2 regions of the Kurthia sp. YJT4 genome follow, and region 1 is predicted to be linked to the other one. Evidence: a T-box and tRNA genes for the amino acid it is inferred to sense, from the RefSeq annotation. Region 1 holds a T-box; the other holds one or more tRNA genes.
What was found. The T-box of region 1 lies ahead of leuS (leucine--tRNA ligase). A T-box ahead of a tRNA ligase gene usually reads a tRNA of that ligase, here a tRNA-Leu.

Region 1 (15,510 bases):
GCGAGCTACCACTTTTCGCAGGAACAATCCGAAAATTAGGTGTAAAACATCAAATTGCTACACCAACGAATGATAAACTTTACGCAATTATCCAGGCAAAAGAATCAAATTATTAGCATGAAAGCACTTTCATTTCCTTTTGTTTTATTATAATATAACAGTAAGCATTATTTTTCTTTATATCATACATAGAGAATTGTAATGCTTTATTTTATTTTTACATAAAGGGGATGAATGGATGAAATTAGCAAAACGTATTTTAATGGCACTTGCATTAGGGGCTATTGTAGGTGTTATCATTAACGCCTTTTTCCCGAGTATTTTTAAACCTTTAGATGGTTATCTATTTACACCACTTGGCACAATTTTCTTAAACTTAATTAAGATGGTGATTGTACCACTTGTATTCTTCTCGATTGTGACAGGTGTTGCGAATATTGGTGATCCTAAAAAACTCGGCAGAATTGGTATTAAGACGATTACATTCTTTTTAACAACAACAGCCATCGCGATTACAATCGGAATTGTTTTAGCACTGATTTTAAAACCAGGTTTTGCTGGAACTTTTCAAACAGATAATTTAAACTATGAACCAACAAAAGCACCGCCCGCATCAGAGACATTCCTCGGTATCATTCCAGTTAATCCAATTGCTGCAATGGCAGAAGGCGCAATGCTACAAATTATCTTCTTCGCTGTTTTCATCGGCTTTGCAATTAGCTATTTAGGTAAAAAAGTAGAGGGTATTGCAAAACTAATGGAACAAGGAAACGAAATTATGATGTTCTTAGTCAACCTTGTCATGAAGTTTGCACCGTTTGGTACATTCGGTTTAATCGCCTCTGCAGTTGGTCAACTCGGATTTAGTGCATTAAAAGCAATGTTCTTATACATGCTTGTTGTATTGCTTGCACTTGCTGTCCACTTCTTCTTCGTTTACGGCGGTGCTATGAAGTTTTTAGCGAAACGTAATCCAGTACAGGTAATTAAAACGTATTCGCCTGCAATGGCTGTATCGTTTAGTACATCAAGTAGTAGCGCTACACTACCTGTCGCTATGGAAATTGCGCAGAAAAAACTTGGCGTCCCTCGTTCAATTAGTTCATTCGTACAACCACTCGGTGCAACGATTAACATGGATGGAACTGCGATTATGCAAGGGGTTGCAACAATCTTTATTGCACAAGTTTTCTCGGTTGATTTATCCATTACAGCACTAATTACAGTCGTATTAACAGCTGTACTCGCAAGTATTGGAACTGCTGCTGTTCCAGGCGCTGGTCTTATCATGCTTGCTATGGTATTAACAGCGGTTGGCTTACCTGTAGAAGGTATTGCTTTAATCATCGGTATTGATCGTCTACTCGATATGACACGTACGATGGTAAATTCAACAGGTGACCTAGCATGTACGCTCTATGTAACAACAAGTGAAGAAAATAAAGGCGAAGTATTTGACGATGTTTACGAATCTGGAGAAGATGATTTTGCAAAATCGTAAACGAAGAGTTAGAGAGAAAAATCGCGCTTTGGTGCGATTTTTTTCTTTTCCTCCTTGAAACAAAATTCAAAGTCATTCGTATATTTACTAACGAAAGGATGGATGTGTATGTTTTTTGTAACGACATTAATTGCTTTTTTATATGAAGCCTATCTCGCAATTCCGATTGTAGGAGGAGCTACAGTACTTGCTACTGGCTATGCAACTGTATGGGTTGCTCTTGTCATTCATGCCATTGTACTCATCGTTCGTATGGGGACAATCCAATCAAAAGTAGTTCCAATCATTGCGATTTTCTTAACTTGTTTCACATGGATTCCTATACTTGGGTGGGGTATTCATCTATGTATCGCAATTCTTTACTTCATTGATTTATTGCTCGGGAAATATTCAATTCGTCGACTGTAATCATTTACTTCACAATCCGAAATATTTAGAATATAATGAAAAGACTAAATATAAGGAGTGAAGTGATATGAAGTTACCTGTTCGTGAAGCTGTGCCGTTAGAAGAAACTTGGGATTTAACACGTTTAGTCAAAGATGAAGATGAGTTTAATGAAAGAGTTGAGGCATTGTTAGAAGCTGTACATCAATTCCAAGTAAATTATGAAGATCACTTAAACGCTGCTACATCGATTGCACAAGCACTAAAAGATTACGAAAAAATCTTTGAGCAATTTGTGATTGTGCATACATATGCCAATCTCTCATGGGAAACAAACCAAGGCGATGAAGCGGCGCAAGCACGTGTCTCTCGCATGAATCAAGTGGCGGCGACTCTCTTTAGTAAGACATCTTTTTTCAAAACAACATTACTAAGTACATCTGAGGACGTATTGAACGAAGCAGTTGAACAAGTTCCTCACTTAAAACATTTTGTAGAAGACATCTTACGTAATCAACCGTACCAATTACACCCAGAAGTCGAAAAAGCATTCGCCTCACTTAATGTCGCTTTTGATGCACCTTATGCACTCTATAATGCAACAAAAGCACTCGACCTTCGCTTCCCTGATGTTGACGTAGACGGTGAACAGTTCCCATTAAGCTATAGCTCATTTGAAAATAATTGGGAACAAGAAGTCGACTTCAGTAAACGTCATGCAGCTTTCCAAACATTTTACGGGAAATTGCGTGATTATGAAGCAACAACCGCAAAAGCCTATGATACACAAGTACAAATTGAAAAACGTATGGCGGATTTACGTGGTTTTGATTCTGTCTTCCATTCTCTACTCCACGAACAAAAGGTGACGGAAGATTTATACCACAGACAAATTGATGTCATTATGAACGAATTAGCACCGCATATGCGCCGCTATGCTAAGTTACTTCAAAAAGTGCATGGACTCGACCAAATGACTTTTGCTGACTTAAAAATCTCACTAGATCCTGAGTATGAACCGACTGTTACGAAAAAAGAAGCCGAAAAAATGATTTTAGAAGCATTACAACCAATGGGTGAAAATTATACAAAGATGTTACAACGTGCATATGATGAGCGCTGGATTGACTATGCACCGAATGAAGGCAAACGAACAGGCGCATTTTGTGCAAGCCCTTATGGCGCAAACTCGTACATCTTGATGTCATGGAATAATCATATGAGTAATGTGTTTACACTCGCACATGAGCTAGGACATGCCGGGCATTTCCAACAAGCATATCAAAAACAAAATGTTTTTGACGGACGTGTATCACGTTACTTTGTAGAAGCTCCTTCAACATTGAATGAACTGCTAGTCGCAGAACACCTCGTTACAACAAAAGAGGATCTTCGTTTTAAACGCTGGATTATTTCAAATATGGTATCAAAAACGTATTACCATAACTTTGTGACACACTTATTAGAAGCAGCTTATCAGCGTGAAGTATATCGCATTGTTGATGCAGGTGGTGCTGTCACAGCGAAACGCCTTAATGAATTAAAACGACAAGTGCTTGAACAATTCTGGGGTGAGGATATCCTTATCAATGAAGGTGCTGAACGCACATGGATGCGCCAACCTCATTACTATATGGGCTTATATCCGTACACATACAGTGCTGGCTTAACGATTGCCACACAAGTCGCACAAAGAATCATCCATAAAGACGAAAACGCCGTAGACGACTGGCTACGCGTTCTACAAGCAGGTGGCACAGCCACACCTGAAGAACTCGCTAAAATGGCAGGCGTTGACGTATCAACAGATGAACCACTCCGCAATACCATCGCTTATATCGGACAACTGATTACACAGTTGGAAGAACTGACGGAGGAGTTAGAAAAAGCATAAACAGAGAAAACCCGTAACGACTGCAATCGTTACGGGTTTTGTTATACTTCTTCGTTTTTTAAATAGTGATAAATCGGCATTTTAATCGATTGTTTTAAATCAAATTCAATCGTAACCACATCTACTTGATCACCTTTTAATGTCTCAATTTTTTCTTGTTGTGCTTTATTAGGTTCTGCTTCTACTTCCCCCAAATAATAAAAGTCAGTACCTTCTGCACCTTCTTTTTGAATGAACAAATGAATCTTCACACCATGTTCTTTTGCATAGATAATTTTTTCTAATTCTTTCGATTGTAAAGTTCTAGGTGTTCTTGAATACCATTTAAATAATTCTGGTGTGATTAATTCATCACCATAATGAACACTTGTCGAAAGTTTTTCATCTTTATGATAGGTCACAAATAAAGGACACGTATCTTCCACTCGTTTATAACCATACACCGTACTCGACATATCACTTTGCCAGTTTAATAAACGACATGCGTCTTTTCGTGAATATTTTTCATAGAGTGTAAATATCTTTTGTTGGTCATATTTCTTTGCTTTTCTTAAGCCCACATTTAAAAGGTCTTGCATCTGTTGCTTAAAATATTCATTTTGTAAAGGCATATTTAATTGATATACATCATTTTCGACTACCACTAAAGATTGTCCGCCATAACGTTTTTGGAAAGCCTGTGTGAAAAACTCTAATGTTAAAACACGTTCCATCGATGCGATTGTTTCATAGTCGGTACGCACTTCTTTTTTATTTAATAAATGAATAAATTCTTGCTTTGAAAGCGTTGAGCACTGCAATAGTTCATTTAATAATAATAATTCATGAACTCTTTTACCATTCATTAATTCTTCACCAATCATATACAAAACTTGTACTTCATATTCTGATAAATTTGGGATATCCTCTTTCATTTTTTGCAAGAATTGATAGTACGTTTTATTTGTACCAATCAGTACATACGGATCAATCGAATTATTTTCCATAAAATCAACTAAACTCGGAATATGCCCTAATCGATTTTTTAACTGTTCATATTTTTCTTTTAAGTTCTTTTGTGTGGATAAATTTGTATTCGTAATCGAATCAAATATTCTTTGCTTTGCAATTTCTTCAAAATTAACGGTTGAAATCCCTTTAATGAATGACATATCGACTGTCTTACGACGAATTGTATCCTTATTTAACGTTTGATCACCTGAAAGTGCAACTGGAATTAAATAGTTATTCTCATAATTCCCGATAAAGTCAATGATGGTGACAAACTCTTTTTGAGGATGTTTACGCAAACCTCTACCAAGTTGTTGAATAAATACAATACTTGATTGTGTTTGGCGTAGCATAATGATTTGATTCACTACTGGTATATCAATACCTTCATTGAAAATATCAACAGTGAAAATATAATCAATTTCTCCTTTTTCTAATTTACGAATCGTTTCCTCACGTACTTCCTGAGAATCTTCTCCTGTTAAAGCAACGGAAGGATGATTTCTTTGTGTAAAAAGTGTGGCTAATGTGTGCGCCTCTTTTTTATTCGCACAAAAGACAAGACCCTTTAATTTTTCACCCGAATGCCCATAATAAGAGACACGCTCTAATACATGATCCACTCGTTTTTCTTGATCTAAGTACTGAAATTCCTTCGTACTCTGAATTTCTTCTCCTTCTACTTCAAAATCTGTAATACCAAAATAATGGAATGGACATAACATATCTTCTTCTAAAGCTTCTTGTAGTCGAATTTCATACGCCACATTATAATCAAATACTTCATAAATATTAAAATCATCTGTGCGTTCTGGTGTAGCAGTCATACCTAATAAGAAAGAAGGCTTAAAGTAGTTAATAACTTTTAAGTAAGACGATGCACCTGCTTTATGCACTTCATCAATTAAAATGTAATCAAATTCTGTTGGATCGAAAGCATTTAAAATCTCTTGTTTAGAGATCGTTTGTATTGTCGCAAATAAGTATTTCGCATGGATATCCTTTGAATTCCCTGTTAATAAACCATATTCGTCTAAATCGCCACCAATAATTTGTTGGTAGTCTTGCATTGCCTTCTTTAAAATTTGTTCACGATGCACAATGAATAAAAACTTCTTCGGACGAAAAGCTCGTACATCAAATGCAGATAAGTAAGTTTTACCTGTCCCAGTTGCTGAAATAACTAATGCTTTTTCAGCCCCCTGATTTCTAAGTCCTGCAATTTGAGCCAACGCCTTTTCTTGCATTTTGTTTGGTTTAATTTCAAGTGTGCGACTTAAAGGATTTTCTAAAACATTCATAGGTACTTCTAAAACAACTTGATTCGTATTTGGCGGGGTATAAAGCTGTTCATATTGTTGAATCCATTCCGTCGTTAGTGGATATGATTTAGTCCAAAGATGTTCAAATTGATCATGGAAATTATTGATTAACTCACCATGTTCTAATGTAGTCAATTTAATATTCCATTCATAATTCTTTTTTAATGCATTCGCTGTTAAATTCGAACTTCCTACAATAAACGTTTCGAAGTTTTCATGTTTGAAATAATAGCCTTTTGCATGAAAACCATCGATATCAGTTAAACGCACTTCTACATTTTTCAGCTTTAATAACTCTTTAAAAACTTTCGGGTTATTAAAATTTAAATACGTGGAAGTAAGAATACGCCCTTTAATGTTTCGAAGGGATAATTCATATAACACTGTTTTTAACATCGCTAAACCACTCTCTGTAATAAAAGCGACTGAAATAAAAAACTCCTTACACGTTTTTAACTCTTGCAGTAAAGTCGGCAACACTTGCTCTTGTTCATTATTTAATAATAATTGTGGTCGATATGTAAGCGGCGCTACAATGTTCGAATCAATAAACCCTCGCTCAATCGATTTCTGTAAATAATTTTGACTAACTTCACTCATCTAACAAACTCCTCTTGAATCTTCTTTACTGCTGGTATATCTGCTGCTGCCCAGTTTAATTCACCTAATTCTTCTACAGCCAACCATTTGCTCGCCTGATGTTCTTGAAGAACCAGTTCTCCTTTTAAAATTTTTGCTTTAAATGTCTCTAAACGAACAATAAATGTCTCATATTCATATGTGGTATCTTCAATTTGTTCATACACTTCAATCTCACACATTAATTCTTCTTGAATCTCTCTTATTAATGCTTGCTGTTTTGTTTCTCCATCTTCAATTTTACCACCCGGAAATTCCCATAATTCAGGTAGAGACATTTTTTTACTACGTTGTGCGCAAAAAATCTTTCCTTCATCGTTTACCATAACGGCCCCTACTACATGTACATGCTTTTTCATTATTTACGCCCCCTATAAATAAAACGGCAAATATCATGAGAATATTTGCCGTTTTACACTATTATTTCGCTACAATATTAACTAACTTACCTGGTACAGCAATTAATTTTTTAATTTCTTTACCGTCGATGTGTTCTTGTACGTTTTCATTTTCAAGTGCAGCTTTTTCAAGGTCTTCGCGTGAAGCGTCTTTTGCTACAAGTAGTTTCGCACGTACTTTACCGTTAATTTGAACAACGATTTCTACTTCGTCGTCTACTAGTTTTGTTTCATCATATGTTGGCCATTCAGCATATGTGATTGATTCTGTGTGACCTAGTTTCGCCCATAATTCTTCTGCAAGGTGTGGTGCGATCGGTGATAACATTTTTACGAAGCCTTCTGCATAAGCTGTTGGTACAACTTCTGCTTTGTAACATTCGTTGATGAATACCATCATTTGTGAGATTGATGTATTGAAACGGATGTTTTCATTGTTATCTGTTACTTTTTGAACTGTTTGGTTGTACACTTTTTCAAGTGTTGTGTCGTTCGAATCTTGAATCTTATCTGCTAATGCACCTGTCTCCTCATTAATGAATAAGCGCCATACGCGATCTAAGAAGCGACGTGCTCCGTCAAGTCCATTTGTAGACCATGGAATCGATGCTTCAAGTGGTCCCATGAACATTTCGTATAAACGAAGTGTATCTGCACCATGTGATTCGATAATATCATCAGGGTTTACAACATTCCCTTTTGATTTCGACATTTTTTCGTTACCTTCACCAAGAATCATCCCTTGGTTGAATAATTTTTGGAATGGCTCTTTCGTTGGAACAACGCCTAGATCGTATAACACTTTATGCCAGAAACGAGCATATAGTAAGTGAAGTACTGCGTGTTCTTGTCCGCCAATATAGATATCAACTGGTAACCAGCGTTTTAATAGCTCTGGGTCTGCGATTGCTTCTGTATTGTGTGGATCGATATAACGTAAGAAGTACCATGATGAACCTGCCCATTGTGGCATTGTGTTCGTTTCACGACGACCTTTCATACCTGTTTCAGGGTCTACAACATTTACCCACTCTGCGATATTCGCAAGTGGTGATTCACCTGTACCTGATGGGTGAATATCTTTTGTCTTTGGTAATTCAAGTGGTAGTTGATCTTCTGGAACTGTTGTAATTGAACCATCTTCCCAATGGATAATTGGAATCGGTTCACCCCAGTAACGTTGACGAGAGAATAACCAGTCACGTAAACGATACGTTACTTTCTTCTCACCCACTTTATTTTCTTCCAACCAAGCGATGGCTTTTTGAATGCCTTCTTCTTTATCAAGTCCATTTAAGAAGCCTGAATTAATGTGTGGACCATCTTCTGTGAATGCCGCTTCTTCAATGTTGCCGCCTTCTAATACAGGGATGATTGGTAAGTCGAATTGTTTCGCAAACTCGTAGTCACGCTCATCATGTGCTGGAACAGCCATGATTGCACCTGTACCGTATGAAGCAAGTACATAATCTGCAATCCAAATTGGCACTTCTTGACCGTTAATTGGGTTGATTGCATAAGCACCTGTGAACACACCTGTTTTTTCTTTTGCAAGGTCTGTACGTTCAAGATCTGACTTCATCTTCACTTGATCTAAGTAAGCTTGTACTGCTTCTTTTTGTTCTGGTGTTGTGATGTCTTTTACAAATTCATGTTCTGGTGCTAAAACTGTGTAAGTTGCACCGAATAATGTATCTGGACGTGTTGTGAATACGCGGAATTGCTTATCTGTTCCTTTAATTTTAAAGTCTACTTCCGCACCTTCAGAACGACCAATCCAGTGGCGTTGCATATCTTTAATATTTTCAGGCCAATCCACATCTTCTAAATCGTCAATTAGACGGTCTGCATAAGCAGTGATTTTCAGCATCCATTGTTTCATCGGACGACGTTCTACTGGATGTCCACCACGCTCTGATTTACCATCGATGACTTCTTCATTTGCAAGAACTGTTCCAAGTGCTGGGCACCAGTTTACAGCTACTTCATCAATGTAAGCTAATCCCTTTTTGTATAATTGGATGAAAATCCATTGTGTCCACTTGTAGTATGAAGGGTCTGTTGTATTAATTTCGCGATCCCAATCATAACTAAAGCCAAGCTCTTGGATTTGGCGTTTGAACGTTGCAATGTTTTGCGCTGTAAATTCAGCAGGGTCATTCCCAGTATCCAGTGCATATTGCTCTGCTGGTAAACCGAACGCATCCCATCCCATTGGGTGAAGTACGTTGTAACCTTGCATACGTTTGAAGCGAGATAAAATATCTGTCGCTGTATAACCTTCAGGGTGTCCTACGTGTAGACCTGCTCCTGATGGATATGGGAACATATCAAGTGCATAAAATTTTGGTTTTGAATCGTCATTGACTGTTTTAAAAGATTGGTGTTCATCCCAATACTTTTGCCACTTCTTCTCAATCTCTTGATGATTAAAGCTCATGTTTTTTCCTCCTTTAATATAAGAACGCATTCACCAATGACGGAAAATAAAAAGTCCCGTCCCTTGAAAAAGGGACGAGACATATAATTCCCGCGGTACCACCCAAATTAGTGAAAACACTCAACTTGAATCCTTATCGCGGATTAACGGCGTAGGTCAATCATTCCTATGCAGACTCCCAAGGCAAGTTCGATTCCATCCGTTATTAGCTCCCACCAACCGCTAACTCTCTAAAAACTTCCGTTATCTACTACTCCTGATCTTCGTCCTATTAGTATAATGCCTTTATTTTATCTGAAAAGCCTTAAAATAACAAGTCCATTTCTTTAACTCGTTACTTTCTTCCTTTTAAGTGGCAAATCGTAGAAGAAGAATGGAATTGCCGCAAGGAATAGAATACCGATTAATACGATAAACGTCACTTGCATGCCATAAGCTTGCGCAAGTACACCACCTACAACCGGTCCTAGCATACGCCCGAATGTCGCAAAACCATTAATCAATCCTTGGAAGAAACCATCTTTCCCCTTTGGTGCGAGCACACTTGCCAATGTTGGAACGACTGGCCAGATGAACATTTCACCGAATGTTAGAATGACCATTGCGACAATAAACATTGTGAATGTTTTTGCAAAAATTAATACAACAAACGACACGATGAAAATGGATAAACCAAATAAGATTTGTGCTTTATAACGTCCTTCTAATTTGCGTACAATTGGCGCAATTAGTGGCTGACCAAGAACGATTAGGAAGCCATTCACAGCCCAAAGTGCACTATATTGTTTTAACGATAAACCGAGATCTTGTGTATAAGTTGAAATCGTTGATACCCATTGTGAGTACACAAGCCATCCAAGTAAGAAGCCGACACCTAAAATACATAGCGCAATGAGTGGTGCACGATTTTTCAACTCACCTTTAGGTAATGCTGCTGTTGGACCATACGCATCTTCTGTTTGGATTTTTTTGAACTTGAATGCAATGCCTAAGAAAAGAATATACATAATTAAATTAGCAACAAATAAATAATCAAAACTATACGAAGCTACAACACCTGCTAATACAGGACCCACTGCTACTCCAAGATTTTGTGCTAAGTAAATGGCATTGAATCCTTTTCGGCCACCTTCTGGCCACGCAACACCAACAAGCGCGAACATACTCGGAAACACAATCCCGCCGCTAAAACCGATAAGCGCAAGTAGCCATACATATTGCGGCCATCCATGCCAAATCGTTAAAAGTGCGAGACCCACAATCGTCAAAATAATACCAAATAAAATCGTTTTATAACCGCCTATTTTATCAAATAAATAGCCGCCGAGTAGATTCCCTACTACGCCAGCTGCTGCATTTAACATTAATACAAGTCCTGCTACTGTTAAACTCTGACCGAGGTGGTCATGCAGATAAATTGTATTCATTGGCCATAAAAAAGAGTTACCTGTCGTATTTACAAGCATTCCGATCACTAAAAGCCAAACTGTTTTTGGCATTTTCATGCATAAACCCCCTCCTATAATCTCAAAATGAGATGATATCTATCTCGTAATATTAAAGGAGAAATCACCTCGATACAACCCCAAATATTCCGATTTCCGAAAAATATTTTAACAAACACTTTTTAGCATATCGAAAGCATTTCATGTTAAAATAAATCGTTAGAGGAGATGACAGAAACAATGACAGAAAATCAATTTCCTTTCCCTTCAGATGGAAAGAGATATTATACATGGAATCGTTACTTACGCAATGAATTCGGTTCAAAAGTATTCAAAGTAGCACTTGATGCTGGGTTCGATTGTCCAAACCGAGATGGTACTGTAGCATTCGGCGGTTGTACATTCTGTTCAGCTGCTGGTTCAGGTGACTTTGCAGGCGATCGTGTAGATCCAATCGACGTACAATTTGCTAAAATCAAAGAGAAGATGGAGCATAAGTGGAAGGGTGGCAAAACGATGGCCTACTTCCAAGCCTATACGAATACACATGCACCACTTCCTGTATTAAAAGAAAAATTTGAAGCAGCGCTTGCATGTGAGGGTGTTGTCGGTCTAAGTATCGCAACGCGTCCAGACTGTTTACCAGATGATGTTGTTGAATATTTAGCCGAGTTGAACCAACGTACTTATTTATGGGTAGAATTAGGTTTACAAACAGTACATGAAAAAACAGCGAATTTAATTAATCGCGCGCATGACTATCAAACATACGTTGAAGGTGTTAATAAACTGCGTAAACATGGTATTCGTATTTGCACCCATATCATTAACGGTCTCCCTCTTGAAGACTACGATATGATGATGGAAACAGCACGTGAAGTAGCCAAACTCGATGTACAAGGCATTAAAATTCATTTACTTCATTTATTAAAAGGAACGCCACTTGTCAAACAATACGAAAAAGGCCAATTGGAATTAATGGATCAAGATGCCTATACGCAACTTGTTGCAGACCAATTAGAAGTCATTCCGCCAAGCATGGTCGTACAGCGTATTACAGGTGATGGACCGATTGATTTAATGATTGGACCAATGTGGTCAGTGAATAAATGGGAAGTATTAAACGGTATTGATGCAGAACTTGCAAAACGTGATAGTTGGCAAGGTAAGCACTATGTACCTGCGGAGATGACGTCTTCATGCGATTAGAACGTGTTTTACAATATGCTAAAACTCTATTAAGAGATACAATCGAAATCGGTGATACAGTTGTCGATGCCACTGCTGGTAATGGACATGATACATTATTCTTAGCTGAACTTGTTGGCGATACAGGTCGCGTCTATGCATTTGATGTACAACAACAAGCTGTTGATGCGACAATGAGTCGTCTTGCGGAAGCTGGTGTACAAGCAAGATGTGAAGTCATTCTTGATGGACATGAACAAGTAGCCAACTATGTATCTAAACCGATTAAAGCAGCTGTTTTTAATCTTGGTTATTTACCCGGTGCAGCACATGATGTGATTACAAAACCTTCTACGACGGTGGCAGCACTTGAATCATTGCTTCAACAACTCGTTGTAGGCGGTATGATTGTCTTAGTCATTTACTATGGACATGAAGGTGGTAAAGAAGAACGTGACCGCGTACTCGATTACGCCGCTTCTCTCCCTCAAAAACAAGTCCATGTACTGCGCTATGAATTCATCAATCAACAAAATGACCCACCATTCGTTATCGCACTTGAAAAAGTAAAAGAATCCCCTAAATGAAAAAGGAGGCATTCACTCAATTGAGTGATGCCTCCTTCTATCTTATTTATACTTCTTCAACTTGTTCACCATTTAAAATAAGTGAATGTGTAATTTCTGCTTTTAATGAAGCGGAAACAGCACAATATTTTTCTTCACCTAATTTAATCGCACGCCATACTTTTTTAGCTGTAATATCACCATCAACTGTGAACGTAATATGTGCTTTTGTAAAGGCAGTTGGCATTTCCTCTTTACGTTCACCATCTACTGTAATATCTAATTTTGTAATTTGGTCTAAATGTGGTTTTAAAATCATCGTCACATCAATACCAATACATCCTGCTAAAGCACTCAATAACATCTCTGTTGGTGTTGGTGCAGATGAATCGCCACCATATTTTTCAGTGGCATCCATTAACATCGGAAATCCTGAATCGCCTTTTGCTTCAAAAGCACGTCCACCTTGCCAAGTTGCTTGAATTCTCATTTCTATTCCTCCTAAAATTCGTTTACTTTACGAATAAATTGTTGTGCACGTTCTGTTGTTGGTTTCGTAAAGAACGCTTTCGGGTCTTGTGAATCTTCTACAATTCGACCATCTGCCATAAAGACGATACGATCGGCAACATCACGCGCGAAATTCATCTCATGCGTCACAATCACCATCGTCATACCGTCTTCAGCAAGATTCTTCATAACACGTAGTACATCGCCTACTAATTCAGGATCTAGCGCTGACGTAGGTTCATCAAATAACATCAATTGTGGTTCCATCGCAAGTGCACGCGCAATCGCAACTCGTTGTTGTTGACCACCCGATAATTGCGAAGGATAGTTATCTAATTTCTCAAGTAACCCGACTTTGTCGAGTAAACGCTCTGCACGTACTTGTGCTTCTTCTTTTTTTAATTTTTTTACAACAATTAAAGATTCCATCACATTTTCGATGACCGTCTTATGCGGATATAAGTTGAACTGTTGAAATACCATTCCCGTCTCTTGACGAATCCCATAAATCATTTGCTTTAACTCTTTTTTATTCATATTGGCTTCAATCGTATGTTGACCGACTGTAATTTTACCTTCTGTTAAAATTTCTAGACCATTCAAACAGCGTAAAAATGTACTTTTCCCAGAACCTGAAGGCCCAATTACTGCAACTACTTGATGTGCTGGAATTGTAATCGATAAATCATGTAATACTTCTAGTTCATCAAATTTTTTTGATAAATGTTCTACTGTAATCATATGGACACTCCTAATAAACGGATAAACGTTTTTCAACTCGGTTTAAAATGAATGTGAAGAACACACTCATCGCCCAATACATTAAAGCAATCATAATGTAAAACGGCATATATACATAATATTGCGCGACTAATAACTGAGCCGCGCGCATTAATTCCGTTACAGCAATTGCTGATACAAGCGATGTTTCTTTTAACATACCGACGAATGTATTCCCAATTGGTGGAATAGCGTAGCGAACTGCTTGCGGAATAATGATTCGCTTCATCGCCTGTCCTTCTGTCATACCTGATGCAACAGCTGCCTCTAATTGTCCTTTTGGTACAGACTGTAAAGCACCTCGGAAAGCTTCTGCGATATACGCTGCAATATTAATACTTAACGCGATACAAGCTGCTACAATGGATGGTAATTCAATACCATAATCACTCAATCCATAATAAACAATGAAAATTTGAACAAGCGGTGGAGTACCTCGAATAATCGAGACATAGAATCGTGCAATATTACGTAAAAATGTATTGCCTTTTACACGCATGATGGCAATGATTAAACCTAAAATTAACCCAAAAAACATTGAAACAACGGTAATCAATAATGTATAGTAGGCACCTTGTAAAAGGAAACGCCAATTATCTAGTACGAGCTCCATATTTAGTCCCTACCTTGCTATTTTGTATATTCTGCTGGTGGTTCTTCGTTAAACCATTTTTTATAGATTTTTGTGTATGTTCCGTCTTTCTCCATATCATTTAACGCTTTATTTAATTGATCCACTAGCTCTGTTTGACCTTTTTTCACTGCGATACCAGCTTTATCTGATTTTAAAGCTCCACCAACAGCTTTAATTTTATAGCCATTTTCTTCAACAATCGGTTTTAAAGCAAATACGTTATTAATCGTTGCATCAATACGTCCAACATTTAAATCTTTTAATGTTGTGATAACATCGTCATACGTATTAATTTTGAATTCGCCTACTTTTTTCATTAAGTCATTACGAAGATATGCTTCATCGTTTGTACCTAAACCTACACCAATTGTTTTCCCTTTGAAGTCTTCTGCTGATTTAATCGTTGTATTATCATCTTTTACGATAGCTTTTACTTCATTTGTAATATATGGCTCTGTAAAATCAACTTGTTTTTTACGATCATCTGTAATCGTTACTTGGCTTACTAACATATCAAACTTCCCTTTTTGTAAACCCGGAATCAATCCTGAAAAATCTTGTGCGACAAACTTCGCTTTTTTATCTAAACGTTTTGCAACTTCTTTTGCAATATCAACATCAAAACCTGTATATTGCTTATCTTTATCTAAGTAGTTATAAGGTGCATATGTCCCCATAATCCCTACTGTTAATTCTTCTTTTTTCGATACATCCTCTTTACTCGTATCGTCTTTTGATCCACAAGCTCCTAGTACTAATGCAGATGCTGCTACAAGTGATGCTAACCAACCTAATTTTTTCATCTATAATTCCTCC
Region 2 (15,510 bases), 950 kb from region 1:
TTCGCCAAAGTTTTTTATCTGATGTTGTCACGGCTACTGCTCCAGCATCCAAAGCGCGTTCGATTTCTTCCGCATGACGAATCAATCCACCCGTAATAACAGGAATTTTTGTTCGTTCATACACTTCTTGGATCATCTCTGGAATTATACCCGGTAATAACTCAATATAATCTGGTGCATTCTTCTCAATTAAAGAATAACTTTTCTCAAGTGCAATGGTATCAATTAAAAAGACACGTTGAATTGCTAAAATTCCTCGCTCTTTCGCTTTCATAATCATATTCGAACGTGTCGAAATGATACCATCTGGCTGAATTTCATTACATAAAAAGTCAGCTGCAAAATTATCCGTCTTTAAACCATTAATTAAATCAGCATGTATAATTAACTTCTTTCCTACACGTTCTGCTTCTCTTTTTAATGGACGTAATTGGCTAATATGCGTTTCCAGTAATACAACATATTCAAATGGACTTGAAAAAGCACGATCGACTTGACTAATTGTTTTGGCAGCTGGAATAATGCGCTGATTTTGAAAACTCATGTCGTTCTCTCCTCTCAAGCAAATTATTTGGCTGTTGTTGCGCGTGTAATCTCTAACTCCAATTGTTCAGTATATAACGCTTTTTGGTTATCTGTCCACTGTAATTGTTGAGACATCAATTGTAAAATGACTTCTTTGTATTCAATTACTTCTTGAATATTAAAGAATAAATCACTTGTACGACGAATGAAGAAGTCATTTGGATGTTGTACAAACTCATAAGCTAAACCATATTGTAATTGTGCATACAATCCTGCTGGTAAATTACTTGGTGCTTCTGCTAAGTAAGCAAATACTCGATTCACATTCGCTCCGTAGTGATGCGCAAGATGGCGCGCTTCTTTTTCTGTTAAGCCATGTTTTACACCTTCAGCCACTTTCATATCGATGAATTTTTCAAGATTTTGTGAACCACCAATATCACCACCTGAAATTTTCAATTGCTTCGTTTGACAAGGTGCTAGTGTACGGTTATAGCTTGACGCAATACGATTAATCACGCCTTCTGCCATTTTACGATAACCTGTTAGTTTACCGCCCGCAATCGTAATTAATCCTGTTTCAGATTCCCATACTTCATCATGACGTGAAATTTCAGATGGGTCTTTTCCTTCTTCATGGATTAATGGTCGAACCCCTGCCCAACTTGATTCAATTTGATGCTCTGTAATATTCACATCTGGGAACATGTAGTGAATCGCATCTAAAATGTACTTACGATCTTCTTTTGTGATTTCCATATCTTTTGGATCACCTTTATAGAATGTATCTGTTGTTCCCACATATGTTTTTCCATTACGTGGAATCGCGAATACCATACGACCATCTGGTGTATCAAAATAAATCGCTTGTTTTAATGGGAATACAGACTCATCAAATACTAAGTGAACACCTTTTGAAAGAATTAGATGTTTTCCTGTTGTTTTACCTTCGATTGAACGCACGTCATCCACCCATGGACCCGCTGCATTGATTACTTTAGTTGCACGAATATTGAAAGATTGATTATTTAATACATCTTGTGCTTCAATCCCGTTAATTTTGCCTTGCTCATTATATAAAAAGCCTGTTGCTTTTGTGTAATTGATTAATGTCGCACCTTTTTCAACTGCTGTTTTTGCAACTTCAATTGTTAGACGTGCATCATCTGTACGGTACTCTACATAGACACCGCCACCTTTTAAATCAGCTTTCTTTACCAGTGGTTCTTTTGCTAATGTTTGCGATGCATTTAACATATAACGACGTTCTGATTTTTTAACGCCTGCTAAAAAGTCATATAGACGTAAACCAATATTTGTTGAGAATTTGCCGAATGTACCACCTTTATGGAATGGTAATAACATCCAAACTGGTGTTGTTACGTGCGGTCCATTCTCATATACAATTGCACGTTCTTTACCTAACTCTGCAACCTCTTTAATTTCGAATTGTTTTAAATAGCGTAAGCCACCATGCACTAATTTTGTTGAGCGACTAGACGTACCTGCCGCAAAATCTTGCATTTCAACTAATGCCACAGACAAACCACGTGTAACAGCATCTAATGCGATACCGACACCTGTGATTCCTCCACCAATTACTAATAAATCATATGATGTTTGTTGTAATTCCTCGATTGTTTGTTGACGATTGAATGCTGATGCTGCTCTCATACGTAAATTCCTCCTATTTTTAGACGCGAAAAAGAGACCTTTAAAAAGCACATAGCTATCGCATGTGTTCTTTAAAGGTCTCTCATTCACTCAAACCAATTATTAACTTGACTTCATTGTACATCTGTTGGAAACCATTTGCAAGTACTTTAATCAGACTTTCAGGACTTAAGTTAGTTTGGTGAGGTGGATTTCGACTATTCGTGTGGCAAAACGGGGCATTCGAGGGCGAAAACGGGCCACTCGCTTGAAAGACTAAATTACTCCCTCTTCATACTTTCTTCAAGGCTTTTGAGTAATCTAAAAGGACTTGAGTTGCCTATAATGTGTGAATTCGACCATTCGTGTGGCAAAACGGGGCATTCGTTGAAGTGGTTGGGTCACTCGCACATTGATTCGGGACATTCACCCGTCAAAACGGGTCATTCGAGGGCGAAAACGGGCCACTCAATCAACATAAAAAATCGCGCAAGTAGTATAACTACTTGCGCGATTAGTATGGGTCGGGACGGAATCGAACCGCCGACACTTAGAGCTTCAATCTAATGCTCTACCAACTGAGCTACCGACCCTTCATGGAGGAGATAGAGGGATTCGAACCCCCGCGCGGTTTGACCCGCCTGTCGGTTTTCAAGACCGATCCCTTCAGCCAGACTTGGGTATATCTCCATTTTGGAGCGGAAGACGAGGTTCGAACTCGCGACCCCCACCTTGGCAAGGTGGTGTTCTACCACTGAACTACTTCCGCAAATTAAGCATAAAAAAGATGCCGAGGACCGGAATCGAACCGGTACGATGATCACTCATCGCAGGATTTTAAGTCCTGTGCGTCTGCCAGTTCCGCCACCCCGGCATGGATGTATAAATCACGCTATTATTAAGTGATTTATTGTTACTGACAATAATTATATTATCATAACTACTACACGTTGACAACTATTATCTGAAATTTTTTCTTACTCTTTATTTCAAATCAAACCATTGTTGTAATACTCGCTTCGTAGTCTGTTCACAATCCATTTGATCATACGGATTCGCAAAGCCATGTGTACCTTCTACTATTTCAAAAGTTACTAGAGGATGCTCATTTAATTCTATTCTTACATTCTCGGGGCTAAATGCTTTTTCATTCTTTCCAAAGACCATCTGCACAGGTACTTTTGGTATGACATTCGTATAGGAGCGAATACGTGAACCGTAAAAGCATAATACTTTCTGTACAGCAGGATGTTCACTACATAACCATGCGACTGTTGCACCGACACTAAAACCGACTAATTGAATAAAGTCATATTGTTTTGCCAGTGCATCTATTAACTCCTCAACCATCTTCTTTGCTTTTTCAAAACCGACTGCTTCCATAAAATATTCATAGGCTTTTTCTTCCTCATTGTACATAAAAACTGTTGTTCTATTTAATAAGTTTGGTATGTAGACATTCATTTGTTGTTCAAATACTTGACGATAATACGCCATATGATTGTTCACACCATAAATTTCATGTAATATAATAACACAAGTTTGATGATTCATCTAAATCTCCCCACTTGTTTAATATAAACGAAAAAGAGACTGACAATCCAGCCTCTTTCAACATTACTTATACAGCTTCGTTTTGTTGTTTCCACACAATCATTTGCTGAATCAACCCTTGAATTAATTCAGGCATTTCTTCAAATGCACTCTTCGTATGCAGACGTTCTGAAATTTGATGTGCATCTTTTCCAAAAGGCCCTACATTTAAAACAGGTGCATCGAATGTCGCAATTTGTTCGAAAGGAATTTCATATGTCTTGCCCCATACTGGTGTATTTTCTTCATAGCTTTGCCAACCATCATCTAAAACATACTGACAATAACTCAAGTCACAAATACCATTAAAGTAATGAATTTGTTCGAGTGGAATATCATATGGTTTTGCTGCATCTAATAAGTATGATACAGCTTGTTTCATAAACGGATGCTCTGACGAATTCGCTGGTGGATAATAAGGTGGCGCAAATAAAATAACCGTCGCTGGTGCTAATTCTTTACAATGAATCATCAGTTCATCCGCAATCTTTAATGATTTTGTTCGGTCATCCCATACATCATTCGTATAAATTCCCTCTTCTAACTCTGACACTTTCACTTCACCTAATTTTTCAAGGGCATACTTTTTCAATTCACTAAAGCGAATCGTACGAATCGTGCCAACAGGCTTTACATTCTTTTTCGCACAAATTTTTTCGTATTGTGCATTACATTTGTCCATCGCTTCTATTGTTACTTGTTCAAAAATGTCAAAAATCTCACTTGCACTGCGCTTCATTAAAAAGACGTTATAAAGCGCTGCTGCTCGGTACGGTGTTTGAGTTGAATACTGCTCTTTTAAGTCTTTTAGCTGAAGTGATACAGGGAGTGGTGTTGTCTCGCCGTAAACCGTCTCTTCGAAGCGATCATTAAATTCCATCTCAGCTGTTAAGAAGGCACTCATAAACGGTGCTGTAATGCCTTTTAATGGTTCACCGACATGCGTTTCTTTTCCGTAAAATAAAGCTGCGGGCATAATTTTTCCAATTGTACCTGAATAAATATATTCTTTGACATCTTCTGGACCTTGTGAAAAAGATGGCTCACTATTTAAAAATAACTCGATGTGTAAATCATGTTTATCACGTAAAGCTGCAATATGTTCCACTGCTTTTCGCATACCTGCTGAGTTTACTTCTTCATCAGGTACTGTAATAAGTAGTAAATTAATCGGCCACTGCTCCTCAATTGCTTTTTCGATTAACTGCATGTGTAAACATAGCCCCATTTTCATATCCATAACACCACGTCCAAATAGATACTCGCCCTTTTGTAAATCTTTCTGTGCCACTTCATTGACATAATGTGGCTGTTTTTCTAAAAGTGCTGTCAGCTCTTCTGGTTGTGTCGCTAAGTGACGAATTTCACCGTATTCTTCTGTTTGGACCGTATCAAAATGACTGATGAGTACAACCGTATCTCGACAATGTGGTGCATGGTAAAAAGCAGATACGACTTGGCGTCCGTAATCGACATCGACAAGTTGCAATTGCGACGGATTCGTTTGAAAATAAGCTAATGTTTCTAATTTTTCTTTTAGTTTACGCGAAAATAAACGCTCACCTTCTGTAAATGTCTCACTCCCAAAGCTTACCACCTCACATAATAACGCGCGCAATTTCTCAGGTGTTTGCCAATTCATATCTTATTCCTCCTCTATTGTTCGTTTTTACAAATCATTGTGACAAGTTCTACAAAGTACTCAGAACCCTTTACTAAAGCTGCTTCATCAATTTTAAATTTAGGATGATGAAGTGGGTAAGCTTCACCAAAGGCTTCGTTATGAACACCAATAAATTGCATAGATGCTGGCACAACTTCACTATAAGCTGCAAAATCTTCTGCTCCAAACATGGGCTCTGGAATCGCGACAACCTTTTCTTCTCCTACTACTTTTTTCGCCGCTTCAATAGATAGACTCGTCGCGTATTCATCATTGATCACCGCTGCACAGCCAATATCCCACTTGATTTTTGCTTCTGCCCCATTCATTTCAGCTGTATATTGAACAATGCGTTCTAGTTCTTCTCGTGCTTGAACACGTACTTCTTCATTATGCGAACGAATGGTTCCACCTAAGTAGGCTTCATTCGCAATAATATTTAATGCATCGCCGCAGTGGAATTGTGTAACCGTTACAACAGGTGCATGGATAGCGGGTACTTTACGCGACACAATTGTTTGCAAAGCACTAACAATTTGCGTCCCAACAATAATCGGATCCACTGTGAATTCAGGTGTCGAAGCATGTCCTCCTTTACCAATCACTGTAATTTCAAAATCATCTCCTGCAGCATTCATCTTGCCTGCACGAATGGCAATTTCCCCTGTTTGATAATGCGGATATACGTGAAGTGCAAATGCATAGTCCACATTTTCTGTAATACCTTTTTCAACAAGCTCAAGCGCTCCTCCAGGTGTTACTTCTTCTGCATGTTGGAAGACAAAACGGACTTCACCTGCAAAGTCTATTCCTTGTTCACTTAGTATTTGTGCTGCACCAAGTAGCATCGCTGCATGGGCATCATGACCACACGCATGCATGACGCCATCATGTTTTGATTTAAACGATATATCTGCTTCCTCTTGGATTGGTAGTGCATCAATATCGGCGCGTAATAAGATCGTTTTACCTTCTTAATTCCCTTTTAAAATGCCGCAAATACTTGTTTCAGTTAATTTTTTCAGTTCGATATGCTGCATATTTTTTAATTGTTCTTCTATATAGCGTGATGTTTCAAACTCATGACGCGATAATTCAGGATGCTCATGAATATGACGACGCCACGCGATCACTTTTTCTTCTACTTTAGCTTTTGATTCTGTTACTGTTTTCATATACATCATCTCCTAAAATGGTCCATAATTTGTGAAGTGCGCAATAATTAAAAGAACAATCGCAATCGTTGTTTGAAGTGCAAAGTAAGGTAGAACCCATTTAAACCATTTCGTAAATGGAATACCTGCAATTGCAAGACCTGCTAATAGTACACCACTTGTTGGAATAATCATATTTGAAATTCCGTCACCAAATTGGAAAGCTAGTACGGCTGTTTGTCTTGATACGCCGATTAAATCTGCAAGTGGTGCCATAATTGGCATCGTTAAAGCTGCCTGACCACTCCCTGATGGCACGAGGAAATTCAAACAGAGTTGTAAAATAAACATACCAATTGCATTAATAGATGCTGGTAAAATACTCACTAAATTAGAGATGTAATATAAAATCGTATCAATTAATCCACCACTCTGTGTAATAACTAAAATCGTTTGTGCAAAACCGATAATTAATGCGCCTTCTGTCATATCACGTGCACCAGATACAAATCCTGCGCCGATATCATTCACAGGCATTTGACACACCAGACTCATTAAAATTGCGCTTAATAAGAAGATGCCTCCGATTTCACTAATGTACCATTGATATTTAATTACACCGACAACAAGTGCCACAAAATTGAGTAATAAAATAAGTAGTGCGATTAAATGACGTGTACTCATTTTAAAATTCAAATCAATTTGAATCGCTTCTTTTGGATTGAACTTCCCGTAAATTCCTTTTGACGGATCTTTTCGAACTTTTTTCGCATGTCTAAAAATATAGAAAACCGTAAGTGCATAGAAAGCGATAAATGCAATAATTCGCAGCCACATACCCGAATAGATTGGTAACTCTGCAATTGACTGTGCCACGCCTACATTAAATGGATTCGTAATGCCTGACACAAAGCCCGTCGCAAGTGTACCGAGCATAACAATCGCAAAACCTGTAATGGCATCTAGACCAAGTGCCATTGTTAGTGGAATAATAATCGCAATATAAACGAGCGTATCTTCCGCTGAACCAATTAGTGTACCGAGTGATGCAAAAATCAGAACGAGTAATGGAATTAAAATATACTGCTTCTCTCCAAACTTCGCTGCCATCACACGAATGAACGAATCAATCGCACCCGTTTTTTGCATTATACCGAGTGCACCACCAAATAGGAAAACGAAGAGGATAATTTGCGCCCCTTCAACTAATCCAAGATGGACACTGGTAAACATTGAAAGAAAACTGACTGGTGTATTGTCTACAAATTGAAAGCTCTCTGGATTCACAATCGTTCTACCATCTTTTTCAACGCGTTCATATTGTCCAGCTGGTACAATATACGTCAAAATCGTCATTACAATAATAATTAAAAACATCAATACAAAAGCATTTAAGCCTTTTACTTTCGTGTCGTTCACATTCGGTTCTTCTGACTCTGGTTGCTGTTTTTGTGGTTCCATCAATTGCTTATTTGTCATAAAATCCACCATCCCCTTATGGAAAGTTTTTATAAATCTTCATTCACTTCAGGTACTTGAACTGCTTCTCTCTTTTGTCTTTTTAATTTAATTGAATAAAAGAAGATACATAATAGTAAGAAACCAATTCCATACAATACACCTGCCCGTTGTGTTTCATCCCATAGTAAGAAGATGAGAATAGCACTACAGAATGTAATACAAAATAGCGGAATGAATGGATACCATTTCACATGATATTGTAAGTCTTCTAAACGTCCACCAGATTTTACATATTTTCGTCTAAACATAAACTGTGATAGTGCAATCCCCATCCATGAGATTGTAACGGAAATACCTGCAATCGACATAAGAAGTACAAATACCGCATCTGCCTTCATAACACTTGTTAATAGAGAAAGTAATGAAAAGACCATCGTGAATAATAGAGCATTAAGCGGAATGTTACGTTTACTTGTTTTACTGAAAATTTTCGGTGCCATATCTTCAAGTGACATCGCCCAAAGTAAACGTGTTGACGCATATAAACATGAATTCCCAACGGATAAAATCGCTGTTAAAATAATAAAATTCATAATATCTGCAGCATATGGAATCCCAACTAACTCAAGTAATGTTACGAATGGGCTTTCTAACAATCCAAGCTCAGATGATGGGAAAATCGCTGATAAAATGACGATTGATGCAATATAAAAGACAATGATTCGAACTAAGATCGTGCGAATCGCTTTTGGAATCGTCTTTTGTGGATTTTCTGTCTCACCTGCTGCAATCCCAACCAATTCAGAACCTTGATACGAGAAAATAACATTCATCATCGTCACAAAGATAATAATGATGCCTGCTGGAAACAGTAAGGTCGGTTCTAAATTAGTCAAATGTGGTGCAACACGATCCGCCATTGGTACAATACCGAAAATAGCTGCTGCGCCAACGATGATGAAGAATACGACAGCTAATACTTTAATGCCTGCAAACCAAAACTCTGCTTCTGCGAAACCTCTTGTTGAAAGAGCATTTAGCGAGAATAATAATACGATGAAAATCGCACACCAAATCCATGTTGGCATATCTGGAAACCAATGCTTCATCAAAATACCAGCAGCTGTAAACTCCACCCCTGCAGTTGCAGCTGACCCAACGAAGTACATCCATCCTAATGAGAATCCTGCTGTTGGATGAATAAACTTGGTCGCATATGTTTGGAATGAACCTGTCACTGGCATATGAACTGCCAGCTCCCCTAAACAAGTCATAACCATGTATAAAATAAAGCCTCCTATTAAATAACCGATAATCGCTCCACCAGGTCCTGCCTGATTAATCGTGTAACCAACATTTAAAAAGAGCCCTGTTCCAATAACGCCACCAAGTGATAGCATCATTAAGTGACGACTTTTCATCGTCCGATTTAATTGCGGTGTTGTGTCTTGTTTATGCATTGTAATCCGCTCCCCTTTGTTCTATGCGAATGAGGTTGTCCACCGCGCACTCACGCAGTGGACAACCTTTTTAAAATCGTAATGATAAACAGCTTAATCCCCCGTCTTGCTTTTGGAACTCGCTCATCGGTAACGCAATCACTTGGTAACCATTTTTCTCTAATTTTTCTTTTGTATTTGGATAACCATCTGGGATGATGACATAATCATTCATTAAGATACAGTTCGCTGAATACTCGTCTTCTTTCGGAATAATGATTTTTTTATATTCATCGAATAATGAATTTTCTAAAAATTCACCTGCTAATACCATCGTATTATCACCTAAGTACGCAATGCCTGTTTTTAAATGGAAGAACTCTTTTAATGGTACGATATGCGCTGTATAGCCTTCTTTTTCTAAAATGGCTTGTAGTTGTTTCGCGCCTTCTTCATTCGTTCTCTCCGAAATACCAATATAGAATGTGTTGTCTGCTTGTAATACATCACCGCCATCTAAATAGCCTGGCGATTCGATTGTATAAATTTTGTCATAGAATGTTGATACAGCTGGACGAATCGCTTCAACTTCCCCATTACGACTGTCTGCACCTGGATTTGTAATGACCGCAAATTCTTTTGTTAAAACGGCTGTATCTTCTACGAATGTCGAATCTGGGAATTGCTCATCTGCTTCCAAATAAACTACTTCCACACCGCATTGTTTTAATGCACCAACATAATTTTCGTGTTGTACTAATAGCTCATCATAGTTTGGAACACCTAAATCAGATGTTGTAAGACCTTCTACATAACTTTTACCTGGTTTTTTAACGATGACATGATTGAACATTTTATTTCCCCCCTTTTATATACGAACGACTGGACATGTTAAGCAAGTTGGTCCACCCGTACCTTTTACAGTAATTTCATCACCTTTATATGTGTAAACTGTTGCACCTGCTTCTTTTAATCGCGCTGTTGTTACAGGATTTCCAGCAGGAATCATACAAACTCTTGGTGCTAATGCTAATACATTACAACCCAGTGCATCGTATTCATCATCTGGTACTTCCACAAGTGTAAAACCTTGTGCTAATAACCACTGTCTAAGTGCGACAGGCATTAAACGCGAATGAACGACAGCTAAATCTTTGTCGACGATACTAATGAAGGACATCAGGTGTAGGCATGCTTCTTCCCCTAGATCATGTGGTAATTGAATAACTTTGATTTCATCTACCATCGGTTCTAACATCTCTGTTAACTGGCGAATCGCTTCATCATTTGTACGATAGCCGCGACCAATTGCAACCGTTTTCTCATTTAACCAGACAATATCGCCGCCATCACATACTGCATCCCCCTGCAATTGACCGATAACCGGAATGTCATACTTTTCTAAAAATTCACGATACACTGTTGCTTCTGGCTGACGTAATGCTTTACCTGATTTTAAAATAATTGCGCCTTGCGGTGTAAATTTCACCGGATCATGTGCATAAATCGAATCTAAACCGACACGTTCATCTTGTTCTAAAAACAAAACTTCCCCTACATGCTGTTTTAAAAGCGTTAAAAAATTCTCATACTCTTTTAATGCCTCATCGTAGCTTGGTTCAGATAAATAAAAATATTTCATCCAATTCTCTCGTAGATGTTCTTGACTAATAAAAGCATCTTTCGGATGTTTTACAATCACTTTTTCAAGTTTTTTGTACATTGTGTCTGTAAACAACTGCTACACCCCTTTTATTTTTTTCAATAGACGGAAAACAATTCCGTTATATGAAAAATTTATATTCCAAATATAATCGCCATACTTTATAATGTCAATAGATGTATTTTATTATTTTTTAAAAGGAGTGTTTCATATGCAAGCCATTGATCGCATGATGATGATCACAAAGGCCATCTCTGAACACAACCAGACAGGCGTTACCATCAGCCAATTAACAGAACATACCGAACTCGCACTTGCTACATTACATCGCATTTTACACTCACTTGTGGAACATCGTCTTATTCAATTCGATGCAACAACGAAGCGTTACACATTAGGTGATGCATGGATGCAATACGGATTACAAGTATATGATCAATTTGATTATGTATCGAAAATTCGTCCGATTTTAGATGACTTAGCCGAGCTCACACAAGAAAGTGTGTATATGCATAAACCAATGGAAGACGAATCAATGATTGTTGAGCGTTTGGATAGTCCGAATAGTCGTATACATATTGTTGATCGACTTGGTTTACGAACTGCTATGCCAGAAGGTGCTGCTAACCATATCATTTTGGCGCATCGTATTATTTTAGAGAAAAAAGAAAATGTATTTAATGTGGATACTTCATTTTTACAGAAAATCATTGTAGATGGATTTGTTTTAATGGACGATGCACAAAAAGAGACCGTCTCTTTTGCGACACCGATTGTTACGAAGAATCAAGAGTTGTTACATGTGATTAGTTTAAGTGTTCTAGCTTTTTCACTAACAGAAGAACGAACTGAATGGCTGACTAAACAATTACTCGAAACACGAAAGTTAGTCGAAGAAACTTTATATTTTATGTAAAAAGAAAGAGACTTGGAAATACATCCAGTCTCTTTTCTGTTTATAGGCATAGAAAAAAGCTCATAAGTAGTCATACTACTTACGAGCTTAATATGGGTCGGGACGGAATCGAACCGCCGACACTTAGAGCTTCAATCTAATGCTCTACCAACTGAGCTACCGACCCTTCATGGAGGAGATAGAGGGATTCGAACCCCCGCGCGGTTTGACCCGCCTGTCGGTTTTCAAGACCGATCCCTTCAGCCAGACTTGGGTATATCTCCGTTTTTGGAGCGGAAGACGAGGTTCGAACTCGCGACCCCCACCTTGGCAAGGTGGTGTTCTACCACTGAACTACTTCCGCAAAATATAAAATTAAAAATGGAGGAGGTAGAGGGATTCGAACCCCCGCGCGGTTTGACCCGCCTGTCGGTTTTCAAGACCGATCCCTTCAGCCAGACTTGGGTATACCTCCGTTTTTGGAGCGGAAGACGAGGTTCGAACTCGCGACCCCCACCTTGGCAAGGTGGTGTTCTACCACTGAACTACTTCCGCAAAAACGTATAAAATTGAAAATGGAGGAGATAGAGGGATTCGAACCCCCGCGCGGTTTGACCCGCCTGTCGGTTTTCAAGACCGATCCCTTCAGCCAGACTTGGGTATATCTCCATTTTGGAGCGGAAGACGAGGTTCGAACTCGCGACCCCCACCTTGGCAAGGTGGTGTTCTACCACTGAACTACTTCCGCATCTCTTACTGACAAAAAATATATTATCATAGAATATTGAATACGGTCAACTACTTTTTTAAAATATTTTTTAAAATAAAAATAAGATGCAGGAATTGTTTATAAAACAACCCCTACATCACTACTTTACTATTCTGCTGGTACTTTGAAAGAGCGTGTCGCAAGCTCTGCATCTAACATGAAAATAGCATTTGCATCGTTTTGGATACGTGCAATCTTTGTGATTAATGTATCAAATGTTGATTCTTCTTCAATTTGTTCATCAATGAACCATTTTAAGAATGCCATTGTCGCATGTTCACGTTCATCTAATGCGATATCTGCTAATTCGTAGATACGGCGTGTCACTTCTTTTTCGTGTTTTAATGCTGTTTCAAAAGCATCTAATAGCGATGTGAAATCATTTTTAACACTTGGGAATTCGCTAATTGTAACGCGTTGACCTAGGTCACTTAGGAAATTATAAAATTTCATCGCATGGAAACGCTCTTCTTCTGCTTGTACTAAAAAGAAATTTGCAAATCCATCATAATCTTGATCTGTGCAATAAGCTGCCATTGCTAAATACGCATGTGCTGAATAAAATTCAAAGTTTAATTGATCATTTAATGCTGCATGAAGTTTTTCTGAAATCATAAAAAACCCTCCTAATGGTTGATTTGTTTATTTTACCATATAACGACTATTTTACCCATTTATACGTTTGTACTTTTTCTCTCTATTCCCTTACACTAATGAAAGAACAAGGAGTTGATTCACATGAATTATGTGACACTATCAGTGAAAGCAGCTAATCAATGGCCTGATAGTATTTGTGCAATTGAATTAATAAGAATAGAAGAAAATACAATCGTTGATTCTTTTAGTACATATGTCCAAACGCTACAAACGTTTGACCCTTTTTATACAAGTATCCATGGAATTGAAGCAAATGATGTACAATTAGCTCCTACATTTGAATCACTGATTCCCATACTTGAACGATGGCTTCAACATCAAACTGTCATCTCTTATTTCGCACCGTACGATCACCTCTGCTTACAAGAAAGTTTTGAGGCTTGCGGAAAATTAATGCCGCTCTTTACACATAAAAATTTATTGAGCGATATGAAAGCGCAGTGGCCTACCCTTTCTTCCTATACCCTCTATGATGTTCATGTAAAAGTACAGACGAAAGAGGCACTAAATGATGCAGAACGCATTGTACAAATTGCGCAGGCTCTCGAAAACAAACAAGCTCTCACGCACCTTGAAACAGTTGCAACCAAATCTCTTGTTCAAAAAACAGTCGTTTTCACAGGCGCTTTAGAACAAATGACAAGATCAGAAGCTGCTAGAAAAGTCATGCAAGCAGGTGGATTCTTTAGTAATACGATGACAAAAAAAGTGGATGTACTCGTTGTGAGTGAACGAAGCCAACAACAGTATGACGCCACACAAAAACAAAGTTCCAAATGGACAAAAGCCATTCACTTACAACAACAAGGATTCCCCATTCAGATTATCTCGGAAAAAGAATTTTTCACATGGCTTTGAGAAATTAAGAACTTCATTTGACTATTCCTGTGTGAAATCGAACATTCGACTGGCGAAACGGGTCATTCGATGAAGTTGTCGGGTCACTCGCTACTCGATTCGGGACATTCACTCGTCAAAAGAGGACATTCGAGCGCGAAAACGGTTCACTCGTCCACTCAAACGGGACATTCGCCAAATAAAAAAAGTTCGAGCAACGTTTTCACGTGCGTCTCGAACTTTTTTCTTGTATATATTTTTTATAAACGAGCGTTAAATTATCAACGGTTGTTGTGCCGCCTCTTTTTAATGAGACTTTATACGCAATATGAAAATCGATTTTTTCATTGCTTGTATAACCTGTTTTCACACATGTATATTGACCATATTGTTTTTGATTTTCTTCAAAAACGCGATAGACGATTTTACGCCAAATGGCATGATGCTGTCGTTTCAATTGGTTGAGTGGTGTGTCTCGAAAGGCTTCTTCATCTAAGCTTTGTTGGGTATGTTCTAATAGAATAAGCTCGGTTTGAATACATTTTTTATAGTATAAAAATTGATCATCGAAAAAAATGCGCAAGAATGGATGCTGCTCCCAATTTTCAAGAACATACTGCTGCTGTTCGCGGTAGCTCATGTTTTGTTTCATAATTTTTTTAGCTAAATCTGTCACATTAATTTGTTGTCGCTCTTTAAATGCTAATAGTTTCGGACATTCACCTGTTACTAAATAGTAATGGATGAGCGTGACAAGGTCCCAAATATCATACATCGGACTTAATTGGTCTTGAATGAAAAATTGCATTTCTAATTCTTCAGCATATGCACGTAATGCGCGGCGCTCTAAATTTGCATGTAGCCCCTGCTGCACACAGTACGTAGGTAAAAATCGAAACATCGCTTCGTAGTCTTCTACATCACTTTCATAAACTAAAATATCTTCTGAAATCGCGCGCTCTTCATGAATATAACGTAATGAATAAATACCTTTTGGCACACTTTGCTCAAATGTTCGTTCTTCAATTGGCGCTTGATCTTGTAGTCTCTGCGCCACTTGTTCTACCATTTTTGCTGAAATCATTTGTGTCATTTGAAGTGGTAGCTGCTCAGATGGAATCGGCTCTAAATTTTCGCCAGCCAGTAATACGCGCGGATTAGACCATGCAATTTTCTCAGCCCATTCATCAATAAAACTAAC

Region 2: it encodes a tRNA-Leu, which carries the amino acid that the T-box ahead of leuS (leucine--tRNA ligase) is inferred to sense. The anticodon was not compared.

Annotation. Positions count from the first base shown of each region.
Region 1 is NZ_CP126689.1:2,191,608-2,207,117, forward strand. It holds gene QN089_RS10810 (ketopantoate reductase family protein) at 1-116, shown strand, start outside; gene QN089_RS10815 (dicarboxylate/amino acid:cation symporter) at 239-1,501, shown strand; gene QN089_RS10820 (hypothetical protein) at 1,610-1,909, shown strand; gene pepF (oligoendopeptidase F) at 1,977-3,782, shown strand; gene QN089_RS10830 (DEAD/DEAH box helicase) at 3,824-6,694, opposite strand; gene QN089_RS10835 ((deoxy)nucleoside triphosphate pyrophosphohydrolase) at 6,691-7,092, opposite strand; gene leuS (leucine--tRNA ligase) at 7,154-9,571, opposite strand; T-box leader at 9,639-9,844, opposite strand; gene QN089_RS10845 (MDR family MFS transporter) at 9,898-11,070, opposite strand; gene mnmL (tRNA modification radical SAM protein MnmL/YtqA) at 11,257-12,225, shown strand; gene mnmM (tRNA 5-(aminomethyl)-2-thiouridylate-methyltransferase MnmM) at 12,216-12,791, shown strand; gene QN089_RS10860 (OsmC family protein) at 12,838-13,260, opposite strand; gene QN089_RS10865 (amino acid ABC transporter ATP-binding protein) at 13,272-14,021, opposite strand; gene QN089_RS10870 (amino acid ABC transporter permease) at 14,032-14,673, opposite strand; gene QN089_RS10875 (substrate-binding periplasmic protein) at 14,691-15,497, opposite strand.
Region 2 is NZ_CP126689.1:1,246,272-1,261,781, reverse strand. It holds gene QN089_RS06130 (glycerol-3-phosphate responsive antiterminator) at 1-544, opposite strand, end outside; gene QN089_RS06125 (glycerol-3-phosphate dehydrogenase/oxidase) at 568-2,199, opposite strand; tRNA gene QN089_RS06120 (tRNA-Phe) at 2,699-2,771, opposite strand; tRNA gene QN089_RS06115 (tRNA-Ser) at 2,776-2,868, opposite strand; tRNA gene QN089_RS06110 (tRNA-Gly) at 2,873-2,947, opposite strand; tRNA gene QN089_RS06105 (tRNA-Leu) at 2,967-3,052, opposite strand; gene QN089_RS06100 (dienelactone hydrolase family protein) at 3,163-3,732, opposite strand; gene QN089_RS06095 (M20/M25/M40 family metallo-hydrolase) at 3,800-5,413, opposite strand; gene QN089_RS06090 (M20 metallopeptidase family protein) at 5,428-6,396, opposite strand; gene QN089_RS16025 (hypothetical protein) at 6,409-6,609, opposite strand; gene QN089_RS06085 (YfcC family protein) at 6,622-8,049, opposite strand; gene QN089_RS06080 (amino acid permease) at 8,097-9,509, opposite strand; gene QN089_RS06075 (dimethylarginine dimethylaminohydrolase family protein) at 9,580-10,341, opposite strand; gene QN089_RS06070 (dimethylarginine dimethylaminohydrolase family protein) at 10,357-11,211, opposite strand; gene QN089_RS06065 (IclR family transcriptional regulator) at 11,363-12,067, shown strand; tRNA gene QN089_RS06060 (tRNA-Phe) at 12,161-12,233, opposite strand; tRNA gene QN089_RS06055 (tRNA-Ser) at 12,238-12,330, opposite strand; tRNA gene QN089_RS06050 (tRNA-Gly) at 12,336-12,410, opposite strand; tRNA gene QN089_RS06045 (tRNA-Ser) at 12,429-12,521, opposite strand; tRNA gene QN089_RS06040 (tRNA-Gly) at 12,527-12,601, opposite strand; tRNA gene QN089_RS06035 (tRNA-Ser) at 12,623-12,715, opposite strand; tRNA gene QN089_RS06030 (tRNA-Gly) at 12,720-12,794, opposite strand; gene QN089_RS06025 (ferritin) at 12,924-13,430, opposite strand; gene QN089_RS06020 (exonuclease domain-containing protein) at 13,554-14,330, shown strand; gene QN089_RS06015 (DEAD/DEAH box helicase) at 14,533-15,510, opposite strand, start outside.